Regions from separate parts of the Desulfosporomusa polytropa genome, predicted to be linked through region 1. Evidence: riboswitches for the same ligand, from Rfam matches in the RefSeq annotation. Region 1 holds a riboswitch; each other region holds the start of a gene.
The links. A riboswitch is a leader RNA that binds a small molecule or an ion and turns the genes downstream of it on or off. The one in region 1 is predicted to bind cyclic di-AMP.
Positions count from the first base shown of each region.

Region 2: it holds a riboswitch for cyclic di-AMP, as region 1 does, so the genes downstream of both, ACZ449_RS12270 (4-hydroxy-tetrahydrodipicolinate reductase) here and ACZ449_RS07155 (peptidoglycan-binding protein) in region 1, are expected to answer to the same signal.
Region 3: it holds a riboswitch for cyclic di-AMP, as region 1 does, so the genes downstream of both, ACZ449_RS09455 (3D domain-containing protein) here and ACZ449_RS07155 (peptidoglycan-binding protein) in region 1, are expected to answer to the same signal.

Region 1 is NZ_AP042400.1:1,124,120-1,135,109, forward strand. It holds gene ACZ449_RS07125 (glutamine synthetase) at 1-1,046, shown strand, start outside; gene ACZ449_RS07130 (ferritin family protein) at 1,212-1,724, shown strand; gene ACZ449_RS07135 (NAD(P)/FAD-dependent oxidoreductase) at 1,873-2,547, shown strand; gene ACZ449_RS07140 (allantoate amidohydrolase) at 2,662-3,930, shown strand; gene ACZ449_RS07145 (3D domain-containing protein) at 4,076-4,864, shown strand; gene ACZ449_RS07150 (L,D-transpeptidase family protein) at 4,961-5,680, shown strand; cyclic di-AMP (ydaO/yuaA leader) riboswitch at 6,124-6,267, shown strand; gene ACZ449_RS07155 (peptidoglycan-binding protein) at 6,330-6,935, shown strand; gene ACZ449_RS07160 (DMT family transporter) at 7,066-7,518, shown strand; gene ACZ449_RS07165 (acyl-CoA dehydrogenase family protein) at 7,625-8,758, shown strand; tRNA gene ACZ449_RS07170 (tRNA-Val) at 8,817-8,893, shown strand; gene ACZ449_RS07175 (reverse transcriptase domain-containing protein) at 10,020-10,990, shown strand, end outside.
Region 2 is NZ_AP042400.1:2,218,048-2,229,037, forward strand. It holds gene ACZ449_RS12235 (epoxyqueuosine reductase) at 1-522, opposite strand, end outside; gene ACZ449_RS12240 (MBL fold metallo-hydrolase) at 519-1,481, opposite strand; gene ACZ449_RS12245 (ArsR/SmtB family transcription factor) at 1,693-2,043, opposite strand; gene ACZ449_RS12250 (hypothetical protein) at 2,392-2,673, opposite strand; gene ACZ449_RS12255 (hypothetical protein) at 2,806-3,153, opposite strand; gene ACZ449_RS12260 (ClC family H(+)/Cl(-) exchange transporter) at 3,476-5,047, opposite strand; gene ACZ449_RS12265 (DUF1694 domain-containing protein) at 5,275-5,868, opposite strand; gene ACZ449_RS12270 (4-hydroxy-tetrahydrodipicolinate reductase) at 6,345-7,112, opposite strand; cyclic di-AMP (ydaO/yuaA leader) riboswitch at 7,252-7,383, opposite strand; gene ACZ449_RS12275 (YtrH family sporulation protein) at 7,843-8,181, shown strand; gene ACZ449_RS12280 (hypothetical protein) at 8,169-8,636, shown strand; gene ACZ449_RS12285 (hypothetical protein) at 9,048-9,302, shown strand; gene ACZ449_RS12290 (cysteine desulfurase family protein) at 9,597-10,730, opposite strand; gene ACZ449_RS12295 (substrate-binding domain-containing protein) at 10,796-10,990, opposite strand, start outside.
Region 3 is NZ_AP042400.1:1,623,803-1,634,792, forward strand. It holds gene recG (ATP-dependent DNA helicase RecG) at 1-574, shown strand, start outside; gene ACZ449_RS09415 (hypothetical protein) at 855-1,055, shown strand; gene ACZ449_RS09420 (TVP38/TMEM64 family protein) at 1,120-1,779, shown strand; gene ACZ449_RS09425 (HipA family kinase) at 1,711-2,565, opposite strand; gene ACZ449_RS09430 (hypothetical protein) at 2,689-3,276, opposite strand; gene ACZ449_RS09435 (2-hydroxymuconate tautomerase) at 3,465-3,650, shown strand; gene ACZ449_RS09440 (hypothetical protein) at 3,710-4,198, shown strand; gene ACZ449_RS09445 (ferredoxin family protein) at 4,195-4,479, opposite strand; gene ACZ449_RS09450 (FAD-dependent oxidoreductase) at 4,479-5,858, opposite strand; cyclic di-AMP (ydaO/yuaA leader) riboswitch at 6,009-6,145, shown strand; gene ACZ449_RS09455 (3D domain-containing protein) at 6,150-6,788, shown strand; gene guaB (IMP dehydrogenase) at 6,931-8,385, shown strand; gene ACZ449_RS09465 (polysaccharide deacetylase family protein) at 8,532-9,467, opposite strand; gene ACZ449_RS09470 (transglycosylase domain-containing protein) at 9,593-10,990, shown strand, end outside.

The DNA.
Region 1 (10,990 bases):
AAGTAACCTTTAAGGCCAAACCAATCATTGGTGTTGCCGGTAGCGGCGAGCATACGCATGTTGGTATTGCTGCCAAACTTAAATCTGGAAAAATTGTTAATCTATTCTCACCAACTGATATGAGACAATATTTTTTAAGTGCCATTGGTTATGGTGCTATCATGGGTCTTTTAAAGCATTATGAGGTAATAAATCCGTTCATTTCTTCTACAAATGATTCACTTAACCGTTTAAAACCAGGCTTTGAAGCGCCTGTATGTATTGTAACCTCCTTAGGACATACGCCAGCAGTACCATCCCGTAACAGAACTATTTTAGCTGGCCTTGTACGTGATGTTAATAGTCCGATGGCTACTAGATTTGAAGTTCGCTCTCCTAATCCATATACAAATACCTACACGGCCTTGACAGCCTTCTATATGAGCATGCTTGATGGTATCAAAGCAGCAGTCAACTCTGGTAAAACTGTAGAAGAACTTGATGCCGAATTATCCAAAGACGCCGGCAAACAAGGGTTCTATCTTGAAACAGACCGTGCATATCGTAGCGAACACGATGTCTTTGACGATTATTCTGCCGAAGAACGTGATCGTTTGTTTTCTAAACCACCAGCAACCGTTTGGGAAAACATGCAAAACATTAAAAAGTATCCAGAAAAAGTTAAAACACTTACTGCTGGCAATGTTTTCCGGCAAGAACTCATTGGAGCTTTTGTCGCAGGGGCATTGGTTCGTTGGAAAGCTGAAATATTAAACCGTATTATTCCAGAAAACCTCAGCATTGTTAAAGAGACTAAGGCGTTGCATGAAGCCGATTCAGCTAGTGACCTTGATTTGACTAATTGGGATAAAATTAATACTATCCGAGTGTATTTGGCAAAAGACTATATGTTACAAAAAAGCTTGTTTACCCGTATTAAAGAGGCGATTCAAACTGGCGATTTTGATGCCGCATCAGAAATGCAAATTGAAATGTCAAATAAAGTAGAAGAACTACAAGCAATTTATCGCGAATATAAGAAAAATATGATTCATATTTGTCAATAAAACCCTTGAGGTAAAATGCAAAAAAATCCCAGTGGCTATACTGGGATTTTTTGTTTGTTGTACTACATAGAATAAAATAGTTAAAAAAGTCACAAAGGTAAAAGGATTTTTCGTGAAAATATTGAATATACCAGTATATTAAGTTAACTGAAGGAGGGTCTGACTATGGGAAAAAATGCCTGTGATATGGGTAACTTGTTTAGCGATCTGGAAGGATTGCGGATAGCTGTTGATATGGAGGCTCGTGGTCGCGATTTTTACAAAAAAGCATATGAGAAAGCAGATAATAAAGAACATAAAGCTTTGTTCATGTTGCTCATGAACGAGGAAGCGAGTCATTTTGATCAATTTACTAAGCTGTACAATAAAATCAAAGAAAGTAAGCTTTCTGATTCTGCTGATTATTTATTTGACCAAGAAACTTCCAAATATTTGACAGTTCTTGCCGAGCCTCATATTTTTCCAAAAGACAAAGCCGAAAAAACACTTCCTGAACTAAAGAACATTGCCGATATTTTGAAGGCTGCTATCCAGGATGAAAAAGATGCTATTCTGTTTTATGATGCATTGGCTAAATGTGCTAAATTTGAAGAAACCCGCACTATATTTAACCTTCTAAAAGCAGAAGAACAGACTCATGTAGTAAAACTTCGCCAAATGCTAGACAGTTGGGTGTAATCTCAAATAGCAGCAAAAATAGCGTCTTTTAGGCGCTATTTTTTATTTTTTGATAAAAAGTTTATATTTTAGCAGGATTTTTGTGATTCCATAGCTAATCTATAATTATATTCCACAACATATGATTATTTAATGGGAGGTTTTACTAATGTCAGAAGTGAAAGCAGATTTACTTGAAAAAGGTGCAATTGTTCAGCGGGACAGAGAAACTTATGCAATTGCTCCACATATTCCCGGTGGTGTTATTCTTGATATTAATGTACTCAGAAAAATTGCAGATGTTTCTGAAAAGTATGGTGCCAAAGCGCTTAAACTAACTTCGGCGCAGCGGATTGCAATTGTTGGTATTCCTGAAGATAAAATTGATGCTGTTTGGGACGAATTAGGAATGGATAAGGGTGCTGCGGTTGGCCTTTGCGTCCGGAGTGTGAAAATTTGTCCGGCAACTCACTTCTGCAAGCGAGCACAGCAAGATGGTCTCACCTTGGGGCTTACCTTAGACAAGGCTTTTCATGGTATGGAATTGCCTGGTAAAATGAAATTTGGCGTTAGCGGCTGTACAAACTCCTGTGCAGAAAGTTGGGTTAAAGATATTGGTCTTGTTGGTACGACTAAAGGCTGGAAAATTGTAATTGGCGGCTGTGCTGGCGCTAAACCCAGAATTGGCGATCTATTAATTGAAGCAGTACCGCAAGAAGAAGTACAGCCGATTATTGATAAAATAATTGCGTACTACAAAGAAAATGCCCGTAAACATGAACGACTTGGTATGTTGATAGATCGACTGGGTCTGGAAACGGTAAAACAAGGTATTTTAGGTTAAAAGATAATTTGACTTGGTTATCAGATAAAGCGCTTGCTCGTCAAGCGCTTTATCTTTTTATTGGTAAGGTTTATAGAATTTTTTACAAAATAGAGGTATACTGTTTGTAAAGAGTTGCTTAAGGGGGCGATTGCTATTCAAACTGACAATTTGCATGATATAGAAGGGGTTCTTGAACAAATAGAGCAAGTAGCTCACTTTGGTCAAGATAAATCTGGCATTACCCGCCTTGCATTTACTTCTGCCGATCATCAAGCACGGAATTATATCATTAAACTTATGCAATATAACGGACTTACCGTACAGATTGATGCCATTGGTAATATCATTGGCCGCTTTCAACCAGCAGGTATTGAACCTGCTGTTCCGGCTGTAGCAACAGGTTCTCACTTAGATACAGTGCCTTCAGGTGGTAAATATGACGGTGTTCTTGGCATCGTCTGTGGTTTAGCAGCTATTAACCGTTTAAAGGAGCGTAGTGGTATTAAACATCCACTGGAAGTAATTGTTTTTGCTGCTGAAGAATCTAGCCGTTTCAACATGCCGACTATAGGAAGTAAAGCTATGGCTGGTTTGGTTACTGCTGCCACCCTGAAAAGGATTAAGGACCAAGACGGCATTGCGTTAGCAGAGGAGCTGGCGGCTAGTGGGTTTCCGACTAACCAGATGTCCACTGTGCCTCGCTGCCAAAACAGTATAAAAGGCTTTGTTGAACTGCATATTGAACAAGGACAGGGTTTAGAACAAGAAAGAAGTAGTATTGGTATTGTTAATAAAGTCGCAGCACCTACTAGATTGAAGATAATGGTAGTAGGAACAGCAGGTCATTCTGGTGCTGCCCCTATAGAGGAGCGTCAGGATGCACTTGTAAGTGCGGCCATGATTATATTGGCTGTTAGAAACATTGCCGCTGAGTATGAGTACCAAGGTGCGGTGGCTACCGTAACAATTTTGAAAACCTATCCAGGAACTATTAATGTAATTCCGGGTCAGGTTGAAATGTGGGTAGATATTCGGGGGACAGAGCATGAAAGTATAATTGAAATTTTGCAGGAAATTAAAGATGCTGTCAGTTCTATCGCCGATGATTATAACACGCCGATTGCTATTGACGTGTTGTCATCTGAAAAGCCGATAATACTTGACGATACTATAAATCAAATTATGGAAGAGGTTTGTTGTAAGTTAAATCAGACCAGTGTACGTCTTGATAGCCGCGTTGGACATGACGCCATGAATATAGCGCATATAGCGCCTGCAGCCTTACTATTGATTCCCTGCAAGAATGGTATCAGTCATAATGCTTACGAAGATGTAGCACCTGAGGATATAGCGGCTGGTATTGCTGTATTAACAGAAACCCTATATGAATTGGCCAAGTAGTTGAAAATAATTATATAAAATCATAGTAGCAAAAGCCTAATTGCTAGAGCAATTGGGCTTTTGCTAATTTTACCGCTAGGAATTATGTAAAGTATATGATAGAATATCTTCGAATCCCAACCATCAAATGAAAGGAGTATTCCTATTGAAAAAAAAGCTAGTCATTATCATGTTGATGGTTTTCGCAATGCCGCTGTTTTCCTCAGCATTGCCTCAGGCTGAGGCTGCGGGTTGGGAGACTAAACTGGCTGAAGTTGTTACGGAAAACGCAACTGCTGCTCAGCTGGAAGAGTTATTAAAAATGCGGGAGACTCTAAATCCAAAGGATAAGCAGGTTTTATGGGGAGCTCTTGCTAAGACAGCGATTGAGCGTACCGGAAAAGCTGATATGGTGAATAATCTTACTGCGTTATCACAGCAGCTGTCAGCACAAGATCAAGCAGCTGCTAAAGTAACTATTGTTAAAGCAGTAGAAACTGCCGTGCGCAGCAAAGTAGATGAGAAAGTTAAAGAAGTGGTAACTGGTCGACTGGCAGGCTATCAAGATGAATTTGATCTGCTTTCGACCTTGCTCAACAGTAGTAGTACCCTGACACCTGCAGCCGTCCAGAATAACAACTCTCTTGCCGGTGCGCCGCAAAACTATAGTAAGCTGATTAACATGACTGCGACAGCTTACGGTCCGGGTCCAATTGATAATGGTAAATGGAATGACCTGACTTATGTAGGCGGCAAGGTTAAAAAGGGGATAGTAGCCGTAGATCCTGCTGTTATCCCTATGGGAACCAAACTTTGGGTTGAAGGTTATGGCCAAGCTATAGCTGACGATCAAGGCAGTGCTATTAAAGGCAATCGTATTGATTTAGCGTTTAATTCCAGACAAGAAGCGCTGGATTATGGGATTCAAAATGTGAAAGTATATGTTCTCAAATAACCGGCTTCGGCCGGTTTTTCTTTTTTGCAGTTCATATCCCTTTTTATGGAGGCATATATTTGGAAAGAAGAGTGCTGTCTACAAGGAGGGATTGGAATGAAAGCTGCTTTGTTATTTAGATTTAAGCACAAGCAGATAATTTGTGGTATAGCGGTTTTGGCAATTGTAAGTATTGTCTTTAGTATAGCTGGCTTTGAATATATGGATGAACAAGAATTAGCGTCGCTAGATACCAATCAGCCCAACCAGACACCTACAGGCAAAGTGAGTGTGGTAATAAATACTCAATCTAAAGTACTTGAAGTTTACAATGATGAACAGGTATATAAAAAATACCGGATTGCAGTAGGCAAAAGTAAAACTCCGACACCGATTGGCGAGTGGAATGTGGTATGGAAAGACTATGATTGGGGAACCGGATTTGGAACACGCTGGATGGGGCTAAATGTTCCTTGGGGAACTTACGGTATACATGGGACAAATAAACCATGGTCGATAGGTCAATTTGCCAGTCATGGTTGTATCAGGCTGCGTAATAAAGATGTTGAAGAATTGTTTGAATGGATCCCAATTGGGACTCCTGTGCGTATCGAAGGCCAAAGGGTTAAAGTTAAAAGAACGCTTAAATATAAAACTTCAGGGCCTGATGTTGTTGCTTTACAAATGAAACTTAAAGAACTAGGCTACTTTGCGGGTAGAGCAGATGGCTTGTTTGGTGTTATGACTGAGGAAGCTGTTAAGGCTTATCAGACAGATAAAGGAATAACTACAACTGGTGCAGCTACTAAAGAGCTTTGCGCTGCTTTAGGGCTATAGAAATTGATTATCATAATAGCGTTAATGAACAAGTTGGTCTGATTGAAATGGCAATAAAATAGCGCCGCTAGGAAAGCGACGCTTAATGAAGGGGAGAGGAAATTATGCTTAGTTTAACCAAGCGCCAGGCGGCTATACTGCTTGGCGTTGTTTTATTGCTGATAGTGGCTGGCTGATTTACTGTGAGATGTTAACTGTAGGTTTAAGACCATCTATCAGCCCGTGGACGGGGGAGTTGTCTAAAGAAATTCTAAAAAACATGATGTAGTCTAAAAGAGGTGATGATAGTTTGCCACTATTACCACCCTTTCAGTTAAGCCGTCTGCCTGCGGGTGGGCGGTGTTTTTTTACTAGTATGGTGTTTTAATGACGATTGCAGTCCTTGGAGTCCAACGTCAAGTTTAAATAATCATAAAATTGACCACAACGTAAAAATAGTGTAATATTAAAATTAGCCGAATCCATTAGGTACGGGGGACCCAATAAACATATAGGGGTGAATCCGTGTTAAGCGGTAGGGCGTTCTCGACCTCTTTTCTTATGCCCGAATCCGACAGCTAACCCCGGAGGCTAAAAGCCATGAAGGTTTTTGTGTTTTGCGTTGCGAAACAGCTAACCTCGGAGGCGCAATATAAAGAGAGGTGATTGATTGGGAAAAGCATTATTTAAAGTGGTTTGTATAGTTTATCTCTTGTTAGCAGTCAGCGTTCCAATGGGAGGCTTAGCAGCAGGTGCAGGATCATCACAAGAGTATCCTGCTATAATGCTCGGGGCGCGCGGCGAGCAAGTGCGGATTGTGCAAAAACATTTGGCAGATGGTGGATTTTATGCTGGAGACATTGACGGTGTATTTGGTCCAATTACTGCCAAAGCTGTACAAGAATTTCAACGCAGTGCCTATCTTACAGTAAATGGTATTGTTGATAAAGAAACCTTTGCCTATCTTGGACGTTTGGCTGGTGAGCCAAGCAGGTATAGCCGCTCCTTGGTTATGAGAGCATCGGCTTACTCTGCGCATGATCCAGGTAATGGTAGTTATACATATGGCGGAAACCTTTTACGTAAGGGTTTAGTTGCTGTCGATCCGACGGTTATTCCTTTAGGAACCCGGTTATATATTCAAGGATATGGCTATGCAGTAGCTGATGATATCGGTGGCGCAATTAAAGGCAGTTGTATTGATTTAGCTTTTGATAGTCGCCGTGAGGCCTTGAATTTTGGTGTACAAAGAGTAACCGTGTATGTAGTTGACTGAGATTTGGCAGGTTTCGGCCTGCTTTTTTTATTTGCCATAGGTAGCTGTTACTAATATCCCCCGAATATTAAAAAGCCCCAAGTATTATACTACAGATAGAATTTTAGTATTTTACGGGGGTTGGTTAGGCTTGAATTTTATATCAAGTGAAATGCTGCCATTGGTGCTGGCTTTTGTTTCTGGGGTGTTAATGGCAGTACAAGGTTCGATTAATACTGGTTTGAGTAAGGTCATAGGCCTGTTAGAAGCTACTTTTGTCGTTCACCTTACAGGAACTATCTTAGTCATGCTACTACTATTCATAGGTAATCTAGGCAAGGGTAATCTGTCTGCATGGCAAGAGGCTCCGTGGTATTCCTGGTTGGGGGGGATACTTGGTGTAGCTATAATCTATCTAGTAGCTGCCAGCATTCCCAGTGTCGGTGTTGCCAATGCCACTACGGCTATTATTGTTGGACAAGTACTGACTGCAATTATCATTGACTACTTAGGGGGATTTGGTCTTGAACGGATGGCATATAGCCCCAAACAGGTATTAGGATTGGTATTACTTGCAGTTGGCGCTAGATTATTGTTAAAATAGTGTTTTTTTTATTTATTTCTTATAAAGGTGTTAACAAAGAAAAAATTATGCGGTATACTTATCATTAGGATTTTTTGGTAATGTGACTACCATAAGGAGGCAAGGCATGGATTTTAACTTTACTCCCGATCAACTTGATATGCATAAGATGGTGAAAGATTTTGTTGCTAAAGAAATTACGCCACATGCTTTGGAAATGGATAAAGAAGGTGTAGTTCCTTCTGATTTATGGAAGAAGCTTGATGAGGCAGGTTTGCTTAATTTAACTGTACCTGAAGAATATGATGGGCCAGGTCTTGACGCACTCTCAATTGCTCTAATCTATGAGGAATTGGGTAAAGGGTGCGCTGGTGTAGCTACAACAACAGCTGCAAATGCCTTAGCATCTTATCCAGTAGTACTCTTAGGGAATGAAGAACAAAAACGTAAAATGTTTGATGTCATAAATAATGGCAAGTTGGCTGCATTTGCACTAACCGAACCAGGTGCTGGCTCAGATGCTGGGGCAGTTGCAACAACCGCTGTTAAAGATGGTACCGATTATATCCTTAATGGTACAAAATGTTTTATTACCAATGGTGGTATTGCTGAAATATATATTATTTTTGCAAATACGCGCAAAACAGCTGGTATTCGTGGCTTGACAGCCTTTATTATTGATCGTGGCACACCAGGATTCTCAGTTGGTAAAGAAGAAGAAAAGATGGGAATCAGGGCTTCGAATACTTGCGAATTGATTTTGGAAAATGTACGTATTCCTGCTACCAATAGAATTGGCCGCGAGGGTGAAGGCTTTAAAATTGCGATGAAAACACTAGATGCTGCTCGGCCGTTTGTTGGTGCTGTATCTGTAGGTTTGGCTCAAGCTGCGTTTGAACTGGCTGTCAAATATTCAAAAGAGCGTGTACAGTTCGATAAGCCGATTGCCTCATTCCAACTTGTACAAGCTATGCTGGCCGATATGGCTATGCAGGTTGAAGCTGCCCGGCTGCTGGTGTACAAAGCCTGCTGGATGAAAGACCAGGGGGTTCCCTATTCTAAAGAATCAGCCATTGCCAAGTGCTTTGCCGCTGATACTGCCATGAAAGTTACGACTGATGCTGTCCAAGTACTGGGTGGTTATGGCTATTCAAAAGAATACCCGGCAGAAAAGTACATGCGTGATGCTAAAATTATGCAGATTTATGAAGGTACCAACCAAATACAGCGATTGGTAATTGCCAATAATATTCTGTACTAATTCATAATTTTGATGCTTGACTTTCATAGTTAACCGTAATATAATACATATGTATTTAGGGACTATAGCTCAGTTGGTTAGAGTACTACGTTGACATCGTAGGGGTCGCAGATTCGAGTTCTGCTAGTCCCACCAGTAAATTCAAGGCTTCCGAGATTTCGGGAGCCTTTTGTTATGTAAAGTTTCCGTTTGTTCAGGAAATTGTACCAAAGAATAACAAAAGGATAAAAAGAAAGCAGGCTATTTAGTCTGCTTTTTCTCATAAGATAAGAAAGTATAAGTTTTTGAGAGTCGTGGAGGTCTTATAAAACAAGGGGTGTCAAATACGAAAACCGGAACAGGTGGCTGTACTGTTTGCGTCCAGTAACCATCGTAACTCCCGTAACCCCTCGGCCTTTGCCGGAAAAAGCGTTCCGCAGGAGAAAAGCCGGGCGGTATTCCGTAAAAAAATCCGTACTGTCTGAGCGTAGCGAGTTTACGGATTTTAGGAATACCGCCTGGCTTTTCAGCTTTTGGAGGCTTGGGGCCTAGACCTTTTGTTACTTTTGAGGCAATGCCAAAAGTAAAAGGCCCTCACCTTGTATTCGATTGACCAAATATCTGATGTGTGCAAATTCAAAGAACTAGCCAAAAGCCAAGCCCATCCCATTTTAAGGATTGTTACCGCAAAGTATTCAAAGTACGAAAAGAATAACGGTATCGTGGACTAGAGCATTACTATTTTTTTGCTGAAGATTAAAAGGCCGCGCTAGCGATTTTCTTAATCTACCAGAATTTATAGTGCGACCGGGCAAGGTCGTAGTTCCAAGCGGGTGGGAATCCTGCCTGGTAAAGCCTAACCAGCAACCAGTACTGAGTCTTTGGATTCGATGCGGTAACGCGTCGAATTAAGCGTAGGACAGGGAGGTAGCAGGCCGAAAGCGATGAGCTGAAGGGATTGAGCTGCGAAATCTGTAATGAGAAGGCCGATGCTTTTATAAAGGCAGAAGGCAATATCTCGCAGGCCGAAATGGTGAAGGACTGTGAGACTTCTCCGGAGTCTGAGACCTTGGCATGCTACACACAATGGAATTATGGGAACCCGGGAGGCCCCGAAGCCCTCGACAGAGTATGGCGTAACAAGCGATACAAAGCAAGGAAGCCAAATGGCGTAGGGGAGTCGGATTGTCGAATAGTACCGAAGAAGCCTGGTAATGCGGGCGGAGGGAAGGCGGCAACAAAGGAAGGCTCTTGTTAGAGAAACATATACAACACGCAGAGGTTGATCCAGTATGCCCTTAAAGAAATACTGAGCAGAGTATATGAAGCAGACTTTTTAGACTGCTCCTGCGGGTTTCGTCCCCAACGAGGCTGTCACGATGCCCTGCAACTGCTAAACGAAATACTGACGACGAAACAAGTTAACTACATAGTGGATGCAGACATCAAAGGATTCTTTGACCATGTAGACCATGAGTGGATGATGAAGTTCCTCGGCCAGCGGATAGCAGACCCAAGCATACACCATATCATCAGAAGACTGCTGAAGGCAGGATGCATGGAGCAGGGAAGGTGGCAAGAAGTCGAAGAGGGAACCCCGCAAGGCGGGGTCATATCGCCGCTACTGGCAAACGTGTATCTCCACTACAGCGTAGACCTCTGGTTCGAGAAAGTCGTGAGACGCAGACTCAAAGGAGAAGCCTACATGGTAAGATACGCAGATGATATTGTCTTCTGCTTCCAGTACGAAACCGAGGCGAAATGGTTCTATGAGGAACTGAAAATGCGCCTGGGCAAATTCAACTTGGAAGTAGCAGAAGAAAAGACGAAGATCATCCAATTCGGGCGATATGCAGAATCCAATGCAAAAGAGGAAACTGGCGGAAAACCGGACACGTTCGACTTCCTAGGCTTCACGCACTACTGCGGGCAAAGTCAAACAGGCAAATTCCGAGTAAAGCGCAAAACAAGCCGTAAGAAAATAAAGGCAAGCCTAGCGCGAATGAAGGAATGGCTGAAGGCGAACCGTGTAATACCCATATGGGACTTGGTAGATAAACTAAGAAGCAAAATGCGAGGGTACTACCAATACTACGGGATAACGGACAACATTTTTTCGCTAGACCGATACGCTTACAAAGTCAGGATGCTTCTATTCAAGTGGATGAATCGGAGGAGCCAGAAGCGCAGTTTTACCTGGGAGAAGTTCAACAAATTTCTCGATAAATGCGCTCTCCCTAAACCGCGCATCCG
Region 2 (10,990 bases), 1.1 Mb from region 1:
TTCTTTATCAACCAACCAGCTGTCCATAATCACCCAAGAACCACTTTTTTTGGTATAGAACAGGCTATTTTTCCTAATGACTCCAAGTCCGGCTTTCTGTGCCGCCCACTTGTAGGCAGTTGTTCCAAAGCCTACTGAATCTCTAAAAGCCTTTAGCCCTAAACTATTTAAATAATTATCAAACAAAATCCTATTATTATACTCTTCAGTATTCTTATCCTTCCTGGTATCAAACCAATAATGTTTACCAATCTGGCTGCTAATATTATCAAGTTTGTATTGTCCATACCGGCTAACGCAAATAATGATTGATTTGGCCCATTCATGGGATTCCTGGGGTACGGCATATGGGTAGAGTAGTTTTTTATAGATAGATTTCAATTCCGGAAAACGTTCGACATTTTCATTAAGCTTTTCGGCATAACTTTTCATTTCTTCTACTTTTATTATGCCACAGGCTTCATAACCTAATTCCAAAGCCTTCTTTTTAATTAATTCTTCGATATTATTAACATTTATCATAATACTAATGTAGTACCAACATTGTTTGGTATAAATGCTTTAGGCATTGCTTGAGCAATTTGGTGGATAGCAGACCAACCAGTGCAGTGACCAGGCATCAAATAAGTTGGATTAATTTTTTGCAATTCAGTAATTGTTGCAGGAATAATTTTTTCAAATATCCCACCCGTTAAGTGAAAACCACCTAATACGGCATAAACTTGTTGGCAATTAGTCAGAGTTTGAGCATAGCGGATGGTATTGATAACTCCAGAGTGACAACAACCTGTAATTACAACCAATCCTTGTCCTCGAACATTCACAATAATGCTCTGATCATCCATTATCAACGGATCATTTTCCCATTGGTCTTTACGTTTTGTATAGTGGACAGGAAACCCTGTTTCAAAATCTGTAGTTCGAGCAATTTCACCGGAAACGAGAATCATGTTATCAACTAGAAGGGTTGGGTCGGTCTTTTTAACAAAAGCAATTTTCTCCTGTTGCGAAGCGGTTAATTGGGGGGCCGAAACATTCACTTCATACCCACCTGGCATTATAATCTTTCTTTCTAAAAATGCATCAGGATGAGAAATTAGAGGTATTTGTTGTGATCCTAATTTCTCAATTAGACCAGGTAACCCCATAGTATGATCAGCATGACCATGACTGAGTATAATCGCTTGCATATCGTTTACGTTAATTCCCAAGGCACCCATGTTATGTAAGATACCATTGGGACTCATACCTGCATCCAATAATACAGTTGCTTGTTTATTTCCACGTTTAACCTGGATCATCGCTGAAAAACCATGCTCTGCTATAAGTGTTGAAAAACCATCATCTGCAATAAGTGGGGATTTAGACATATTAAATCTATGTACAATTTCATTACCTGTCATAAATGCGTCGATTGTATTATCCATGATTATCGTTATTTTTACTTCATCAACCTCTAATAATGGATTTTCTTTTTTCATAAGTATCTTCACCTCTACCTGATTTTTATAAATACTTTAGACTCAAAGAGCCGTGCAAATTAAAAACATTTTTTGTAAGCTATGCATAAGTAAGGCAACGATTCATCAGAGATTTATATAGATTGTAGAAATTATGTATTAGCTCATGCAGTACCCTCCTCTATCCATAAGACTATAAGTATACACTTATAGTCAAGACAATATATTCTGATTATTGACACTTGTTATTATAAGGACATTTATCACAAGAGAAATCATATTGACATTTCTCAAAGGCTTTCTTAAACAGTTCATCTATATCCTTTTTGTATTCAGTCAATACATCCAAATTAATTGTATAGAAGACTCTAAAACCCCTTCGATTCTCCTCAAGAATCCCAACATTCTTTAAAATCTTTATGTGTTGAGAGGCGGCAGGTTGAGAGATGCCAAGTTGTTGAGCCACATCAGAAACGCAATAAACTTCATTAACATTCGAAACAAGCATTTTTATTATTTTTAATCTTTTCTCATCACCAAGGGATTTAAGGACTTCAGCCATGTTTTTTAAATGGTCTTTCACTAATATACCTCTTAACTATAAGTCTATAACTATTATCTTATAAATATAATCTATTTGTCAAGTTCCACCAATAATTTTTTCTTCTTTTTCTGTTCAGCGAACACTAGAAATGCTATACCCATAATTTCATTTATAAATTCAACTTCAGAAGGCTGCTGGATTAAGTTCAGTTTGGATTTGCGAAAGCTGAGATTGTATAATATACTAGTTTGTAACATATGGCAAGGAAGATGAATGTGCGATATAGCTTCTTAAGCAGCTGTCTGCATACCGCGCTCTTGCCAACACCCATTGTACCATTGATAACTATTAGCTTCTTGCACAAGATTCACCCTCAACCCTTTTGCCTTATTTAATATTTGCAGCAGCAAAATAAAAATGATGTTCCTTTTTGTCACCAGTAACAATCGATAATATCATTGGTTTATCGCGAGCAACTTTCTTATCCCAAAAATAAAAATAGCACTGTAGCCTATAAGCTGACTTATTAGAATTCCAGGAAATCTTTTCCGCTTCCAGTGGAATTACAACTTCATAAGCTTTAATAATTTTCTTATCCTGTTCGAGCATTACCTTAGCTTTTTGTCCAAAATGCGGTTCGGTTCCAAATAAAACAACACTAAAACTCAACGTCAGACTGTGCGAAAACAGAAATCACTAATTTTCATTCTCCACTTTAGCATCAAAAACTGTCTAGGTCGAGGCTTCGAGAAGATAAAATTAGATTGAAAACGCCATTCATTCCCCACTTTTAGGTGAATATTAAAAGGAATGCATGGTTTTCGCACAACCTGACGTCCCAGCATAGTCGTTCAATATTTTTTCACTGTCCGCCAATTCAGCGTTTTGTCCCCTCAAGCTTTTTTCTCGGGCATCTGTAGCTATTAATAGAAAAGGTGTATATAACCATGAATGTTCAACAGTCTCATTAAGTCTCTCAGCTTTTTCCTCATAAGATACCCATGGTCGCAAAAAATCATTTTGTTGGCTATGCACATGACTCTGTCCATAATGTTGCGCCTCTTTGATCACATCAATCGTAACCGGAGAAATTGCATAAGCCGTGCCATTCAGCATTAAGAAAAATAAAACAGCCCCGATAAATTTCATAGTAATCCCTTCTATATTTGACATATATTTCTTTGGAATCACATTATTATTCTAAAAAAAGAAAAGATGAAGCCCTTTGTGCAGACTCCACCTGTAACTTACTTACAATATTTATTTCTATACATTAAGCTATTAATCAGTCTAGCTTTCATTTACATAATTCATGCATATTTAACATATATTTTCGCTTAACAACTTACCAATAGAAACAAGTTGGTAGTTCTTATTTGTGAAATAATGTAATATAATAATATATTACATTATTTCACAAATAAATTCAAGACCTATTTTCACATCATCAGGACCGATACAAACATGTCCCTTATGGTATGCATTCGCCCGTAAGTTCGTGAATTTTCGGTATTTGATCCGCGTTTACCATTACATACAGATAATCACCGGTGATTATCCTGGTATCTCCCTTAGGTACCAGTTCTATCTCGCCGCGTTTTATACTTACCACCAGGCAATGCAACGGCCAGTTAATATTTTTTACTTGTTTACCATCAAGTTTCGACCCGATACAAACAACGACTTCTATAAGCATACGTTTCTGGGAAACAATATGTGCTGGCGATTTGCCACAGTAAGTAAGAGAACGTTCCAGAAGCTCTTCGTAAATGGGTTTGGATTTGGCAATATCGACAACAAGATAGGCAGTCATGGATATGACAATTAATGAAAGCATATGATCAAAAGAACCAGTCATTTCCATTATTAAAATGCTGCCTGTAATTGGTGCTTTCACAATAGCCGCAAAATATGCAGCCATAGCTAACACGATAATATTTGTGCCATAATAGGAATCCATTACCCCAAGCTGAATAATAGCCTCGCTAAATACGCCTCCTGTTAATGCACCAATAACTAACATCGGCAAAAAAATACCGCCTGGGACACCTGAACCATAACTAATCATTGTAAATAGAAATTTGGCTACTAGGAGTACACTCAATACTGTCAGGTTAAATTTGCCGGAGGCTATGTCAGCGACTAAATTATTACCGCCGCCAAGAATATCCGGCAAGACGAATCCGAATATTCCAGCAATAACCAATGGAAATGCCGCTTTGTTCATGCCGGATAATAACTTTTGTTTTCCATAAAAGTCTAGGCTCTTTACTAATACTCGGTTGAATACAATCCCCAATAGCCCTGTTATAATGCCAAGCATAATTAACAAACCGTAATAACGAACAGGAAAAATAGGTAGTCCCGAAAAGTCAAATACAGGGTTATCTCCAAAAAAACTCTGCGATACTACAGTTGCAGTCAAGGATGCAGCTACCGTAGACATTAACACCGTTGGAGAGAAATTTTTATGCAGTTCTTCCAAAGAAAATATTACGCCTGCCAAAGGAGCATTAAAAGCTGCTGCCAATCCGGCGCTGGCTCCGCTTGTCAGCAGATAACGTTCTTCCATCCTTGTCCTGCCGAACAGTCGACTCATACCTTGTCCTAAAGCTGCACCAAGCTGAATTGACGGACCTTCGCGACCTAAAGACAATCCAGCGCCTATCGCCAGAATACCGCCAGTAAATTTACTGATTACTACTCGTAGCCAGTTCATCTTCATCAAACCCAATATAATGCCTTTTATCTGTGGAATACCACTACCTGCAGACATAGGTTCTGTCTTAACAATCCAGTTTAGTATATAAGCAATACCTAGTAAACCAACAAACCACAATACTGTAAGCAGCCAAGAACCAGCATTCAGATGGTCATAGATAATACTGCGCAATAGTTCCGCTTGCTCAAGTAAATAGCGAAATAATACAATAATCACTCCGGTAATAGCACCAATTAAAATGCCTTCACCAAATAGTTTGAGACGAAAATCATGCCAATGAGTTAAAGCGTAATAAAATTTACTTGTGTTACGTGTATGCATAAAAAACTTCCTCTGGATAAACTTTGCAGTATGGCCTTGATAATAACATTATATATCAATATGAAATCCATGCCACATGCAATACACTTTATTTTGTCATTGGGTTTGAATATTGTCAACTAAAAATTCTCTTTTTGGAGGACTTGTCATTAACTCCGTTAATTTAGACCAATACACAATCTGACTGTCAACACAGCAATGCATCCAGCCTAGACGAATGCATTGCTTTATTTCGTTACTTGATGAACTGGGCAACGGTCTCCACTAATACGATCTAAAAAAGTAAGTTCATTATAATTTGAAGCCTCCTGAGGAGCGAACTTCAAAATTTGTTTCAAGCATTTTTTACACACTTTTTTACCAACTGAATTAATTAAGGCAGAAGACATCCCGAGTCGTTTTAACCGAACGCTCCGCTCTTCAACAGTTATAACAGGCATGTCTACTACGTCGTCACTGATCACCATTAATCCTGTTGACCCCTTAAACTCTGGATCACTACGTACTATACAAAGTTTATTCATTTTTCTAGCTAGTTTTTTATATTTCTCAATAAAGCAGAGTCTAATGCTTCCATCCATCATCATCGTGGTAGCTCTTTTATCTTTTAAAGCTTGAATTATTTCCGGATAAATAACTGCCTCAGACACTTGCTTTTTGGAGAGCAGTCTAATCACATTTTCCTTAAACTCACCTAAATAATACACTTTCTCATCATGCTTAAATTCTGTTATTCCATGCATTCCAACCATTAAAGCCTTTTCAAGCCTATCCTTTTGTCCCCACGCACTTATAGCTTCCGATCGAATGCCTTCATCCATAGGAATCCCCCACATTTTATAATCTGTTTATCAGTATTACACTTCATAGTTTTTACAATAAATAATTATTTATAAAAAACCAATTCCTTCAAAAAAAACACTTGACCCACCACCTGCCCTTTTCTAATCATATGCATAGTCTCAATTCCGCAAATTGTTTTCTCCACAGTCCCAAGACTATTAAATTCCAGCACTGGCTTAACCTTTCGTTGTGAACTCATTTCAGCAAAGCTGAAACATTGGGGGTTCAGGTGGAGAGTCTACTCCACCTGAACTGACGCCGCCTGTAGAGGCGGGAGTCTTGACTCAGCGATTAAGATAAATTGATGGTCTTGCTCTATGATGTTGTTCAAATACTTTACTTTCCTCAGCGTTGTTTTTACTGATATGCTCCCATCATAAATCAATTCGTAAATTGCAACTTCGGTTGCTGCATTATCTAGCTACCAAAGGCCAAAAGCGTCGTTAAAGTAAAATCAATACACCGGAATATTTTGTCTAAACATCTCAGCAATTATTGTTTCCATAGTATACAATCCTGGGGGTTGGCCAATAAGACATTTTACTGCAAAAATAGCCCCCTGACCAAATGCTCCCCTACTTATGCTTTCATGCTGCAACCGTATAGTTTGATTGGGCATCCCAAAGATAATTTCATGACGCCCAACGATTCCACCAACACGAATAGAATTTAGGTGTTCTTCCTCATTGAGACCAAGTAATTTCGCAATTTTCTTTGCCGTTCCAGATACTTCACGTTTTCCCTTAAAATGCTCCTCTACAATTTCAATATCTGCATGAGGCGCTATTTTTTGCAAAATTTGAGCTGCTACCATCAAAACGTTAATCCCTAGTGTAATGTTTGGAGAATATAATATCGAATTAAACTTTGCAAAGGATTTTATTAGATTGATTTCCTCCTGTTCATATTTTGAAATAGCAGATACAATTGGAATTCTTGCTTCCGCTACCTTTCTGTATAAATAAACCCCTGAAGAATTCGAAAAATCAACAAGGGCATCAACTGGCCTTTCATGAAAAAAATCATTATCGACATCCTCAACAGAAAAAATCTTACCTGCATCAAACTCATATCCCAACAATCGGCTTGCATATTTGTGACGGTCCTCATAACCTTTACGAATCACCCATGTCAATGCAAATTGACTGTCATTCAAGAATTCATTAACAATAACTTTTCCCGTTTTCCCAAAACCGAAAATACCAATTCTAATTTTTTTCAATACTAACTCCTCCTTAAAAACTGCAATTCATTAGTTTTTTGCTACCTTCTTCCTGCAAGATGGTAGCCTAACTGATAAAATCAGTCTTTGAGAAGGACACTAAAAAAACTGTTTTTTTAGTACTGGCAGGACTAATATATCCTTCTCTTTCAACGCCTACGAGGTTAGCTGACGGATTCGGGCAGAAAGAAATTGCCCTACCTGTTTCACAGGATTCACCCCAAAAACGGGTCCCCCGCTTCCACTAAAAGGAACTCGGCGATTGCCTTATGGATTAAGTAAAACTCCATAGCCGTATCACATGTCGCCTTCACATTTGAAACCAACCTCCTCGCATAAGTCATCTCTAAAAAGGCAAAGAGAAGCCTCTGGTGACAGGCTCCTCCATAAACATAATTATACTTTTCTATATTGTACATTATTTATTATAGTATCGTCAATTTATTTAATTCCATTTAATTGCAAAAAATATATTTTCTCCCAAATGGACGATTCATGCAAATATCGTATAAGCCTAGTCAGAACTAGCTACAAATGTAGTCCGTCCTGAACAGGTAATCAACCATCAGGACCTGTAAATGCAGTTGTGAGATCTCTATAGGAGTGTAAATTTGTCGCCGATTTCAATAGAAACAAGGCTTTTTTGGTGTTAGGACATCAAGTTTGCTGCATATATATCTTGAACTATATTTTACTATGATTATTGAGAACTAAAAAAGGGGTTGAGAAATTGGAACAATTTATTCACAATATAATTCATCATTTTCTGGTCTCTTTTGGTATAGTAGCAGGAGCGAGCAGCTGCGCTAGTCTTGCTGCGTTAGTGTGCAATAAGCCACCACTAAAAACAATGATTGATGTAGCTATATCCCTTAAAATCTGGGCTGTAGCCGTAAGTCTTGGAGGCACATTTTCATCCTTCGAAGCACTAGAACAAGGGATTTTTAAAGGTGAGTTAAAAGCAATAATTAGACAATTAACTTACATTATAGCAGCACTATGCGGTGCCAACATTGGGCAAAGCTTGGTGATTCTAATAAAAAGATGTGGGCAACTATGGACCCAATAAAAAAATCACGGCAGCGAATTTATGGAATATTTTTAGGAACTGGATTTATTTTAGGTATACTGATAGGTATTATTTTTATAACCTTAATTGTCAGCTATAAGATCGATGAATTTCATGAACAAGTTCACCATTTACAAAGTGCCATTGCTGACAGGGAAGTCCGATTACAAAAATTAGAAGAAGTGATTAATCATAGAAGATACCTCGTAAAAGATATAAACATTCGCCTAGAATTCGATGGTGATTACCTAGAACGACTTAGTCTTGAAAAAGCTCTTAAAGATAGATGTAATATTTTATTAGGGAAAGAAGTAAAAACAATTGATTGGGACTTAGTCATTGCAATGATCGATAATAGAATATTGCGCTTACAAAACATTGAATACCAGGCACATGTGAATAGACTTGTCATTGCCGAAGTAGTTCAACTTTGGATTTTAGTAAAACAAATATGATACTGAACAGTGAAAAGTTTGATAGTCCTTCCGCTTCTTCATGCAATAGCAAATCAACATGATTCCCCATCAAGCAATATCCATAAAGATCACAGTTACTATTTTGCGGTGTTTTATCTTGCCGTATTATTGCTGAGCAATTTGTGACCCTGAAGGTTAATTAATGGATTATTAACCGCTTCGAGTATATGCTATTATCTAAAATTCCAGTAAACCTGTCTCCTTCTAACATTTATCATCAATACGGTCAATCCTCAATAGTAAGGAAACAAAACAAACCGTCCCCTTGTATCCTTTTATACATATATCCCCCAAATATACATGCTAAAATTTGGGGTGAAACTGAATGTATATAGCAACGAATTATGGCCAGTATATATATAGCAAATAATCTAAGATGGGAGGCACATTATGGGAAATATTAATACGAGTAATAATCAGGATAATATTGCTATAACGCAAGAAGCATCCTATACAACTGGTTTGGACAATATAAGTCGCGCCATTCATAATCAACCTTTGAAAGAAAATAATAGCCAGGCAAATGAACGCCTATGGAATAACATCATAAATGATTTTGAGCAAATATATCCTCATATTGATGAAAAAGATAGGCAGAAAGTTGCAGCTTCTAGAGAAGGCATAGAAGACGTTGCTATTGTATAAAGTAGCCGACATACCCATTGATAGACTTACGAATCTTTTTGTTTAGCATGTGTGTAGGATAGAGACAAAAAATCTAATATTTGCTTCCGATTTATTATCATCCTAAACAGGAGATAGTAAACGTGGATGTGATGAGTAATTATCGTGTCAACCAATGCACAAATGAAGAGGTACTAAAATGGAATATTTTTTAGCACCTCTTCATTATTGTTTCAAATCAATTAAATCAAGACGAATTATCAAGTCAAGTACAGGAATTTGTCGGGTTGAATAACCAACTACACGAAGGTTTTACTATTTATTGTGGCAGTATTCGACAAGGGCTTCAATGAGTGCATCAATATCGCTTTTACTATTCATGGGCGAAAAGCTGATCCGTAGTGCACTGTCGGCCAAAGCGCGACTTAATCCGAGCGATTCCAGCACGGAAGGGCCTCTGGTATGATTGGACTTACATGCTGCTCCGCTGGAAATGTAAATATCCTTACCATCAAGATAATGCAGGACCGTTTCATTTTTTATTCCCGGCAAGGAAAAATTTACGATATGGGGAGCACCCTGTTTATTTGAATTTATAACCGCCCTAGGTAGTTTATCAGTTATGGCCCGGATGCAATAATCTCGAAGTCCGATCATATGCGGTATATCTTTGCGCAGATTAGAAAAAGTTAACCGTACTGCTTCACCGAAAGCAGCAATAAGCGGAGAACTCTCCGTCCCTGAACGCAGACCCCGTTCCTGCCCGCCGCCGAACATGATAGTATACATATTTACGCCCTTTTTCACATAAAGCGCGCCGGCACCCTTGACACCATGTATCTTATGCGCACTGATACTGATAAGATCGGCTCCAATGCTAGAAGCGGTGAATGGTAATTTCCCAAACCCCTGCACAGCATCACAGTGCAGCAACGCCGGAGAGCGTTTTCGTTTAATTATTGTTTTAATTTCATTTATGGGGAAAATGCAACCTATCTCATTGTTAACCATCATCGCACTTACCAGTACGGTTTGCTCATCAATGGCCCTTTCCATAGCTTCCATATCCAGTTGGCCCCCTGGCGCTGAAACATACTCCACCTCCCAGCCTTGTTTTTTCAGATCTCGTATCGTTTTAGTTACGGCAGCATGCTCAGCTACCGTGGTTACTATTCGTTTACCACGATTGGAATTAGCTAAACAAGCACCCATTATGGCTAGATTGTCAGACTCGGTGCCGCCAGAAGTAAAATAAATTTCTTCAGGTGCTACCTCAAGAGCATCAGCAATATTTCGGCGGGCTTTCTCCATTTCGAACTTGCTTTTCGCCCCTAGACGATGTAGCGACGATGGATTTCCGTATACTTCCGTAAGCATGTTCACAACCTTTTCCGTTACCTCCGGATATGGCCTAGTGGTTGCGCTATTGTCCAAATATATCTCTGACACTTTCCTACCTCCGTTCATTTCGTTACTTTCCGGCCAACCTACTGTTGCTATTGTGTATTATTCGATTATGTTTCAGCTACAATTTTCCCGATGTCAGTTATATCATATCCGCCAATGTTGCCAAATTCTTTTTTGAATGTGGCGGAACGGATAATCCTTAGCATGGTCATGACCTCATGTGTATTGAGGTCATCTTTTTTTATAATAAGCTGATAGCGTTCTTTTTTTATAGGGATAAATTCAATATTATCCACTTGTTT
Region 3 (10,990 bases), 500 kb from region 1:
AATACATGAAGAACTTTCAGCTACTTTTTTCAAAAACATTGCCTGCGCCCTCTTGCATGGTAAAATGAAACCACAGGAAAAGGATGCTGTGATGGCATCCTTTTCCTGTGGCGAGATTAAAGCATTAATTGCTACAACAGTGATTGAAGTAGGTGTTAATGTGCCTAATGCAACTGTCATGATTATCGAAGGCGCGGAACGTTTTGGTCTGGCACAACTGCACCAGTTGCGCGGTCGCGTTGGCCGGGGGCAGCATAAATCCTATTGTATTTTGTTATCTGACAGCACTAATGCAGAGACGGTGGAGCGAATCAAAATTATGACCCAGGTACATGATGGATTTGTGCTTGCTGAAAAAGATCTCTTGTTAAGAGGGCCTGGTCAGTTTTTTGGCACTAATCAACATGGCTTACCTGATTTAAAGATTGCTGATATCGTGAGAGATACCGCTATTTTACTGGAAGCCAGACGCGCTGCACAACAGACGGTTTGCTCATCTGAGTATTTAGAGAGTGTATGGAAAACATTACAAGAATGGTTCGGAGAAAAATTCGATATGATATTTTGCAGATAAGGAAATAAAGAAAACACGGCTTGCGCCAAGCCTTTGGTGAAAGCGGAAGCCGCTGTTGCCCTTATCCTGCTTTTTAGAAAGTTGTATACTTTCTGTTAGGACAAAAAAAGGGACGGCCCGAAGGCCGTCAATTATGGGAGAGGAGAAAATTTACATTCATAATATTGACATTTTAGGCAAGGTTTATACATATATAAATTAAATTTTTAAAAAATAATTTCTTATTTTTTTTACCACCTCGCACACACTACTATAAATGATAGTGAGGAGTGGTGACAAAATGGAAAAGTATACACAAAACCAGCTTAGCAGTATTGCCGAAGAATGTCAGGAGTTTGAACATATTATTAATGCTATGGGATATGGATATTCGCTTCTTAACGTCTCACCTGAAGATTATAACCGGCGCTGTACTGACTGCACCAATTGGCTAGACGGCTCTTGCGCGATCTTCCAGAAAGAAATCTCTCAGTGGAAATAGACCTTAAACAGCGCTGCATACAGCGCTGCATACAGCGCTGTTTTTAGAGAACAGGATGGTATTAATGAATAAACTATTGGGTTGGCTGGCTATTGCAGCAATGATTGGATTAACCTACATGTGGCAGCCAGAATTTTTTCACCATGCATATGGAATTATTGAGAAAGGTGACATTGCAGCTTTAGCCGAATATCTTCGCTCTTTTGGCGCTAGCTCTGTTCTTATCACAATTATTTTATTTGTAGTTATGACTTTTACTATTGTTTTTCCGTTTATGATTTTATCAGGAGCAGCCGGTATTGTCTTTGGCCTTTTCTGGGGCACAATCATTTCCTGGGCTGGTGAAGTCATCGGTGCGTTAGTTATGTTTGTATTTGCTCGGTATTTCTTTAGGCATACGGTTGAAGGTTGGATTACTAAAAGCCGCTATTTAAAACAGGTGGACGATTATAGTGCTGAAAATGGGTTTAAGGCCCTATTATTTGCCAGGCTATTACCACTGGCTCCCTCAGGGATTATTACTGCCATAGCGGCCATTAGCCGAATGTCGTTTAAAGATTTTTGGTGGGCGACTGTAATAGGAAAATTGCCGCCAGTTATTATTAAAGTTCTGCTTGGTCATGATATTGTTTTTGCAGGCGAAAACATGGGAAGGCTAATATTCATTATTGCCATTGTTGTTATTGTTTACGCCATCCTTTGGTGGCGGAAAAGAAGAAAATAACCATCTTCGGCCACCACGGCTGCGAGGAATAAACCGGCAGAGTTTTTCCCAGATTTCACCGGCCATATCCCGTCGCATCTTGGTATACTCGGCCAAAGCCAGACGCTCTGTTTCATCAGGCAGCCATTCATGAGGAATTTCTTCCACGATGCAGTCAATCTGTTCATTACTAATCTTTGTTACTAACTCAATGTAGGGAACAAAATCTTGTGGAGTAAGAAGGTCTTTAAGTAAATTTCGATAATGCTGATAATAATATGTCTTTATTTTTGTTCCCAACTTTTGAAAGGATTCAATAGTCCAGCGACTGGATCTAAACAAATGTGAATTATCTATCGCATAGATTCTATATTGCTCATTTTCAAGTCTAAGTAACAAGTTTTTTTGATTTTTAGCGCGATCTGCATTATGAAACATATGGTCAAATAATATAACTCCAGCCATTTCTGATACATTAATTGCTTTACATAATCGATTTTTCCCAACATATTCCGCGTGAGTAAGATAGAGAGAGGCGAAATCCCGTCCTGGTTCTAAGCCGATATCAAGCAAAGCAGGATTTTCCTGTAATAGCTGTTCACTAATTTCAATAATATCGCTGGGCGGAAAGCACAAACCCATGAGTGCACCAATCTTAGCTGCCAATAATTCGCTTACTAATACCCGGGAGCCAAGCCGGTTATTTTGGAATTTTACTACATAGATATTTCCATCATGAGCGCGAAAAAACTGAGGCAAAGTGACCCCAACGCCTACTTTGCCCAAATACTCTATCGCCACGAGCATACTGCTCAGCCTCCCACAATATAGTTATAAGAAAGAAGGACCCGGTAAAAATTTCACCGAGTCTTTTACCCTAATAGCAGCATTAAATTTGCCAAGCTTTACATCATACCGATGTTGCAGAAGTTAACAGCATTCCGCTGAGCGGGATACTGATGTTATCGCTTCAAGATTAATTACGGCTGTACTTACCACATCGTCAGAGATTCCTGATGAGGTTGCCGGACCAAATATCTCATCAACCGATATAAATGCCAGTTCATCATCGACATTACCCAGTGTTCCTTGAAATACGAAACCACCAAGGGTTGTAATTACTACAAGATCACCGATCATGCGCCTTAGAAGGCAGATCAATTCGCGGCTCTCTTGACGCTCACTGGCTTCGGTTCTTTGTTTTTCTTCAGCCGAGTCGCCCAGTCCAGGGCCATTGTCAAATGGACTTGTTTTTACTCCCGTAGCTTTGGCAACGATTTGCCATAGATCAAGATTAAGGAATCTTACATCCACAACCTCGCCGCCAGGAGAAAGAATCTCTACGTTCGAATCCGCTTCAATGGCTGGCGATAAAAAGGCTACACGGCAGTCATCAATTTTTTGCAGATTGCCAAAATAAACTATACCGTCAAAACCAAACAATAATACGTCAGTGTTTAACTCATGTTCGAGTTCCTTAATTAAGCACTCGTTGCGGAGCTCTCTAAATATGCTCATAAGTAGACCCCCTTCAATATCTAATAAACAGGTATGTTACTATACTGTATGAGCAGTAGCAGCAAAGTGTTACTCGCGAATGGTTTTATGTCAGGCTAGTGAATAAAAAGTTTACTATTGCAGGGATTTTTACTTTCAATAAAGAAAATACTATTTGTTAAGTAAATCATCATGAGGAGGTTAATTATATGCCAATCGTACAAATCGATTTGATTGAAGGCCGTTCCTTAGAACAAAAGCGGGAGATGGTTAAGAAAGTAACTGAAGCCATTGTTGATACCGCCAAATGTCCACCGGAAGCTGTAACTATTGTGCTTCGCGAAGCTCCTGCCCAACATATTGGTAAAGCAGGTGTATTAGCATCTGACAGATAAGAGAGTAAGCCATTTCGTAAATCAATTGGCTTACTCTCTAAAAAAGGTGGTGTCCCAGTATGTTGCCGATACATTTTGCGATTGAACTTGAAACAGCGATAAGCAGTCAGTTAATAAAGCCCGCTGCTCCAGCTGATATTGTACCGCTAATCACGCTTATCCATAACTGCCAAATGAATTTTTTGGAGCTGTTATCAGCAGCCAACACAGTAAATATCGACATCGCTTCGTATCCGCTGGTGACAGAGGACCAATTACTTGGTCCAGATACCTCCTGGCAGCAACTTACTTTACATACTGATGCCACTAACGCCAGTTTGCAGGTATTTACAACCCTGTGGCCTATCTACATGGCAACCGATAAGACAGTCCAATTTTACCAACAGGCAGCTGCGAACAGCGCCCAACCGCAGACTCGACTGTTCTTTAGTTCCCTTAGCCATGTAAAGAAGATTTTGTGCAGAAGACTGGATGGTATTATCCAGATATACTATAACCACTATTGGGGTGAGATCGGGTTTGCACCGTTTGTACTGGGAAAGAATTAACCTTCCCAGTAAGCCACCCCCATGCCTCCTGGCGGATAATCAAACAGAATGTTGTCAAACCGGCAAATTAGCCGGCAGGCACCGCATTCAACGCATTGCTTATAATGTACTAGTATGGGACTGCCTGATTGGCAGTCCCATTTAAATACGCCGGTAGGACAGATGGTTAGGCATTGCTTCTCTTCACAGGTACTGCAGTGTTCCTGATTTTGTACAGCAACATGCTGAATGCTGTTATCTGGATTAAAATGTATGAGCATAATTTTATCCTGTAGTTGCATTAACGAATCACCTTCCACGTTTTCCAAATATCGGACAATATCTTCAAGACTGGCTGCATGCTTGTTATTTTTTTGTACACCATAAGCCGCTTGGCCCGTTTGGGCATTGTATATACCCGCGAAACCTGATAAGCCGCTTCATTTGCCATGTGGGAATAAAGATCAAACGCATAAGGGATATTGCGCATTAGCGCGGCAGCACCGGCGTTAGCTTGTAAATCTTGTATAATGAAGCTTTCTTGTAAGAGCTTTGTATATAAAGACAGCTTACCGACCGAATAATCCCGGCTAATCTTTGCCGCATAGACGGCTTTGGCCGCATAAAAACCAGACCACATCGCAAGGTTTATGCCATGCGTACCATTGACCAACGAACCAGCGTCACCAATAATCACCAGGCCGGGATGTACCAATGGAGGAATAGCGTTATAACCCCCCTCGGGAATTAATGAGCCGCCATATTCAATAGTCTGGCCCCCAGCAATCAATCGTTTGATGTGGGGGTGTTTTTTTACTCGTTCTAAGAGGTCATTGGGGTAGAAGCCTGCTTGGGCAAAACTGGCTACCGCCATACCTACACTGATATTTATACTGTCTCTAAAGGTATGTATGGAACCAGTGCCGTTAAATCCAGCAGTAGGATAACCAAGCAACCCGATTATTGTACCTTGACCTGGCAGCAAATTAAATCTTTCTTCAATCAGACTTGCAGGCAGGGCAATAGTCTCTTTTACATATAGAGACATGTTTTCCGGTGTTACCCGGGGCGCCAGTCCTGAACGTTCAGCCAATAGAGAATTAGCGCCATCTGCCAGAATAATGATATCGGCCAAAAACTTACCATCATTTTGCGTTAGTACACCTGCAGCCAGACCATCCTCGTTAAATATGACTTGCTTTACCGTATGGTTGAAGAGTACTTGCGCGCCAGCTTCCGTTGCTTTGTCGGCCAGCCACTTATAGAGATTAACACGCTTAACAGAAAATCTGTTGTAAGGTGCGGCGGCAAGTCGGTCGCTCTGAAACCTTGAAGAAAGAACAGAATCCTCAGTCATCAACCAATAGGATTGATCAGTGATAATTCGTTCGCAATGACACTCTTCCCAAAAGTTAGGGAAAAGTTTATGGGTATGCTCAGCCATAATACTGGCGCCGCCGCAGGTTTTGGCCCCGGCATAAGGGCCGCGTTCTAGGACAAGCACGTTAAGGCTGTCGCGAGCCAGAAAATAGGCCGCTGTTAATCCGGCTGGACCGGCTCCGGCTACAATAACATCATATTTTTTTTCAGCGATGGTACTATCCTGATTTTCTGCTTTTAAACTACTGATTTTATCTGGTATTTTGTGCGATCTTTTAGCCTCATACCAATGTTTTAACATATACTCACCCAGTTTTAGTTTACGCGTAATCATAAATTTATATTTAGGGGCACGCATACCAAAGCATTATAGAGAGAATAGCTGTTAATAATCAATATTCTCAGATAATTTATCGAAACAAGAATTGCATCATTCCAAACTATCCTGTATCATAACAGCATGCCGAATTTCCTAATGAAAAAGGAAAATGGGGGAACCATTTTTGGGGTGAATCCGCGATTGCGGTAGGGATTTCCCTTTGTCCCGAACCCGTCAGCTAACCTCGTAGGCATTTAGAAAGGGGTGTTTTATATGAAAAACATCAAAAAAATCGTTACAAGTACCATTGCGATGGCAGTTTTAGCAGCTGCCATCTGGACACCGATGGCTTTTGCTGCGCTTGGCGACCAGACACTTAGCATAGGTATGACAGGCCAAGATGTAATTGAACTGCAAACTAAGCTTAGTGATTGGGGTGATAGCAATCTTACGGTTGACGGTGTTTTTGGTGAAACGACCGAACAGGCGGTAATTAACTTTCAACAGGCAAAAAATCTTACCGCCGATGGTGTTGTCGGTCAAGAAACCTTACAAAGCCTATACGGTGGTCGTATGCCGGAAGCATCGCGCGGCACTGCACCAGGACGTTATAAGACCGTCCTGGACATAAAAGCTACCGCCTACGCTGCCGGTCCGCACGATAATGCCCAATGGGGCAGTTTAACCTATATGGGAACCCAGGTACGACCAGGTGTAATTGCCGTTGATCCCCGTGTTATTCCGCTTGGTTCAAGGGTATATATTGAGTTTGCTGATGGCAATAGCATGTATGCGGTTGCCGAAGATACAGGTGGCGCAATTAAAGGAAATCGCATCGATATTGCTATGCATTCTGTCGACAAAGCGTATGACTTTGGTGTTCAAAATGTAAAATTATATGTCCTCAACTAGTAACAATGCCTGGCATTTTCGTCAGGCATTGTATTATTTTTTTTATAATTACATATAAAGTGGTAGATTTGGCAAGTTTATTTATGTTATTATATTGAGAAATACCTATTTATGATCATGTTGTACGAAAGGAGTTCTGTTAATGTTTGACAACAAATTTGGCCCAGAAGGCTTAACTTTTGACGATGTATTACTTGTACCTGCCAAATCAGACGTTTTGCCCAGAGAAGTTGAAGTATCTACCTATTTAACAAAAAACATTAAGCTTAACATTCCTATCATTAGCTCCGGTATGGACACGGTTACCGAGGCTCGAATGGCAATCGCCATGGCGCGTGAGGGAGGGGTAGGAGTAATCCATAAAAACATGCCGATTGCTGCCCAGGCTAACGAGATTGATAAAGTCAAGCGTTCGGAACATGGTATCATTGTGGATCCCATATTTTTATCGCCTACCAACTTACTTCAAGATGCCCATGATCTTATGGAGAAATACCATATATCAGGTGTACCGGTAACAGATAATGGTAAATTAGTAGGTATCTTAACTAATCGTGACCTCCGTTTTGAAACTGATTTGAGTCGCAGAATAGTTGACTGTATGACGAGAGAGCACCTTATTACTGCACCTGTTGGCACATCACTAACAGAAGCTAAGGAAATTTTGCGTGAACACAGAATTGAGAAATTGCCATTACTTGATAATGATGGTAACTTAAAAGGGCTTATTACCATTAAAGATATCGAAAAAGCACAGAAATATCCCAACTCTGCCAAAGATGCGAAGGGACGTTTGTTGGTAGCTGCCGCTATTGGTGTAGGCGCAGATATGATGGAGCGTGTTGAGGCCGTTGTTGGCGCGAAGGTTGACGTTATTGTCGTTGATACTGCGCATGGTCATTCAACAGGTGTGCTTGATTCTGTACGGAAAATTAAAAATGCTTTTCCGCATGTGGAGCTTATTGCTGGTAATGTTGCCACAGCCGAGGCTACTCGTGCTTTAATCGAATCAGGTGCAGATGCTGTTAAAGTTGGCATTGGACCAGGTTCGATTTGTACAACCAGGGTAATTGCCGGTATTGGTGTACCTCAGATTACGGCAATCTATAATTGCGCTAAAGCCGCACGCGAGTACAATGTGCCGATTATTGCCGATGGTGGGATAAAATACTCAGGTGATGTAGCTAAGGCCATTGCCGCTGGTGCTCAGATTGTAATGGTTGGCAACCTACTTGCCGGCACAGAAGAAAGTCCAGGAGAAACCATTATTTATCAAGGACGTAGCTATAAAGTATACCGGGGTATGGGCTCGCTGGGAGCTATGGCCGAAGGTAGTAAGGATCGTTACTTCCAGGAAAACATGGACAAGCTGGTACCCGAAGGAATTGAAGGAAGAGTTCCATATAAGGGTTCAGTAGCCGATACAGTATTCCAGCTAATTGGCGGTCTTCGCGCCGGTATGGGGTATTGTGGCGTACGTAACATCCAAGAACTTATCAGCAAAACGCAATTTATTCGGATTACCGGTGCTGGTTTGCGCGAAAGCCATCCGCATGATATCAGCATAACCAAAGAAGCACCAAACTATAGTGGCTGATAAAAAAAGTAAATAAAAAATGCTTTGGACATTTTGTCCAAAGCATTTTTATTTACCCCAACAGAAAGTAAAACTTTCTTAAGAACAGGATAAGGGCAACAGCGGCTTACACTTTCGCCTAAGGCTCGGCGTAAGCCGTGTTTTCTTTACCAAGGTGACGGTGTTTCGAAATTAACAACTCTAAATTCAAATTGGCGGTCTTTATAAAATTTAATAATAGCTGGCAGGGCTTTTACTGTTTCGGCATGGCCCCGGCCATCATGCATAAGCAAAGTGGCATGGCTCCATAAATTCTTGTTGTCCATTTGTGCAGCTATATTATCTACTAGTTGGCCGGCCTTTGCGCTGGAGGCATCGCCAGAACTTATATTCCAACCAACCTCCGTGTAGCCCAGCTTTTTTAAGTTATCCCAGTATTCTTTAGTAAAGCTACCAGCTGAACCACCAGGTGCACGGGATATGCGCGGTCGTACTCCAAGTATATTTTTAATAATTTCATCAGTACGACGAAGTTGGGAAAAGTAAGTGTTAGGTGATTGATACAGCTCACGGTAAACATGGTTATAAGAATGATTGCCAATAGCATGACCTTCCTGATAAATCTGGCGTAAAATATCAGGATGCTTTTCAATCTGATTACCTACTACAAAAAAGGTTGCCTTTATGCCATGACTTTTTAAAATAGCAAGGACAGCCGGCGTATTTTCTGGTTCAGGACCATCATCGAAAGTAAGATAAACTACTTTTTCTCCATAATACGGCTTGGTTTTAGGAACTTCCAACACCAATCCCTGTGACTGGCGTTCTCCCACGGTAAACACATCATAAACCGGTTTTGCCGGGAGTGGGGGATTATCTGGATTTTCATTCATATAATAGGCATCTAGCGCATTGCTGGGTATGGTATACTTACTTTCAGGTAATGGCTCTTCCTGATATATTGGTGAATCAGCTGCTGGCACAGATACAGATGAGGTAGAATCAGAAAAAGCAAGCAAAACTAATGGTGATGATACTAATATTGTAAGACATACGATACTCAAAGCGCACACTGTTTGAAAGAATCTCGATGTAGGCTTCATTTGGCACTCCTGATTAAATAGTTTAATAACAATATCTAACTTTGTTTATTCTCTATTAGACAAACTATTCCTGCATGTAAAGTAAGGAAGCTTGGAGATACTATTGCTAAGAGGAGTGTATACCTATGAAAAAAAACAGCATTAGAGTTACCGTTTTGACTCTCTTATTTGCAATGTCAGTTAATACATGTTTTGCTTTTTTAGGATTGCCGGGAACTGATAGTTTGAATGACTTAAATCTAGTATCTGCCACTCAGGTATTTGATATCAATGGTCAGCTAATTTCTAAATTATTTGAGGAAAACCGAATAGTAGTAAATATTAATAGCATGTCACCTTATGTTCAGCAAGCCATTATAGCCAATGAAGACACTCGCTTCTACAATCATTTCGGTATAGATCCTATTGGGATTATTCGTGCTATCGTGGTCAATATCCGCCAGGGCGGTTTGGTGGAGGGTGGTAGTACTATAACTCAGCAATTAGCAAAAAACATGTTTCTTACACAAGAACGAACATTTATGCGGAAAGTGAAAGAAGCGGTACTGGCTTTGATTCTTGATTATAAGTTTTCTAAGCAAGAGATTTTGCAGGCATACTTAAATCAGGTATATTTTGGCGAAGGCACTTATGGTGTAGAGGCTGCTGCTCAAATGTATTTTGGCAAACATGCTAACGAGTTGACTTTAGCCGAAAGTGCTATACTAGCAGGACTACCGCGCGGGCCAAATATCTATTCGCCCTATAATGATATGAAGGCTGCTATAGAACGTCGGGCAGTAGTACTGGGTAGTATGGCTAAAGAAGGTTATATTACGAAACAAGAAGCCGAGCGCGCCAAAGTTGAGCCTATTAAGCTTGCCGGTAAAAAAAAGCGGGTAGTACAAGCATCTTACTTTCTTGACTACGTAGCTAAGGAATTAGGTGACCGCTATGGTGAAAACCGGGTATATAAAGGTGGACTCAAAGTTTATACAACGCTCGACATTATGCAGCAACAAGCAGCTGAAGCTGTATTAGGACAAAGGCAGGGAGCTGTACTGGCGCTTGACCCCAAAACAGGCTATGTTAAAGCTATGGTCGGCGGGCGCAACTATGAAGAAAGTCAGATTAATCGGGTATTTGCTGAAGTTCGGCAGCCGGGCTCGGCTTTTAAACCATTTTTATATGCAGCTGCGCTTAATCAAGGACTTACTGCCAACGCTATTATCATCGATCAACCTATTAATATAAACGGCTATTCGCCGCTTAACTATGATAAAAAAAATCGCGGGCCGATAACTATGAAAAAAGCACTGCGCTGGTCAGTCAATATAGCTGCCGTTAAGCTTGGGCAGCAGGTCGGCATGGATCAGGTGCTAAACCTTGCGAAAACTATGGGCATTACCACCTTGACACCTGAAGATAATAATCTGGCCGCAGCGTTAGGCGGTTTAACCCAAGGAACTAATTTATGGGAATTAACAACCGCATATACTGCCTTTGCCAATAGCGGTGTATTATCTAAACCTCTAGCAATAGTA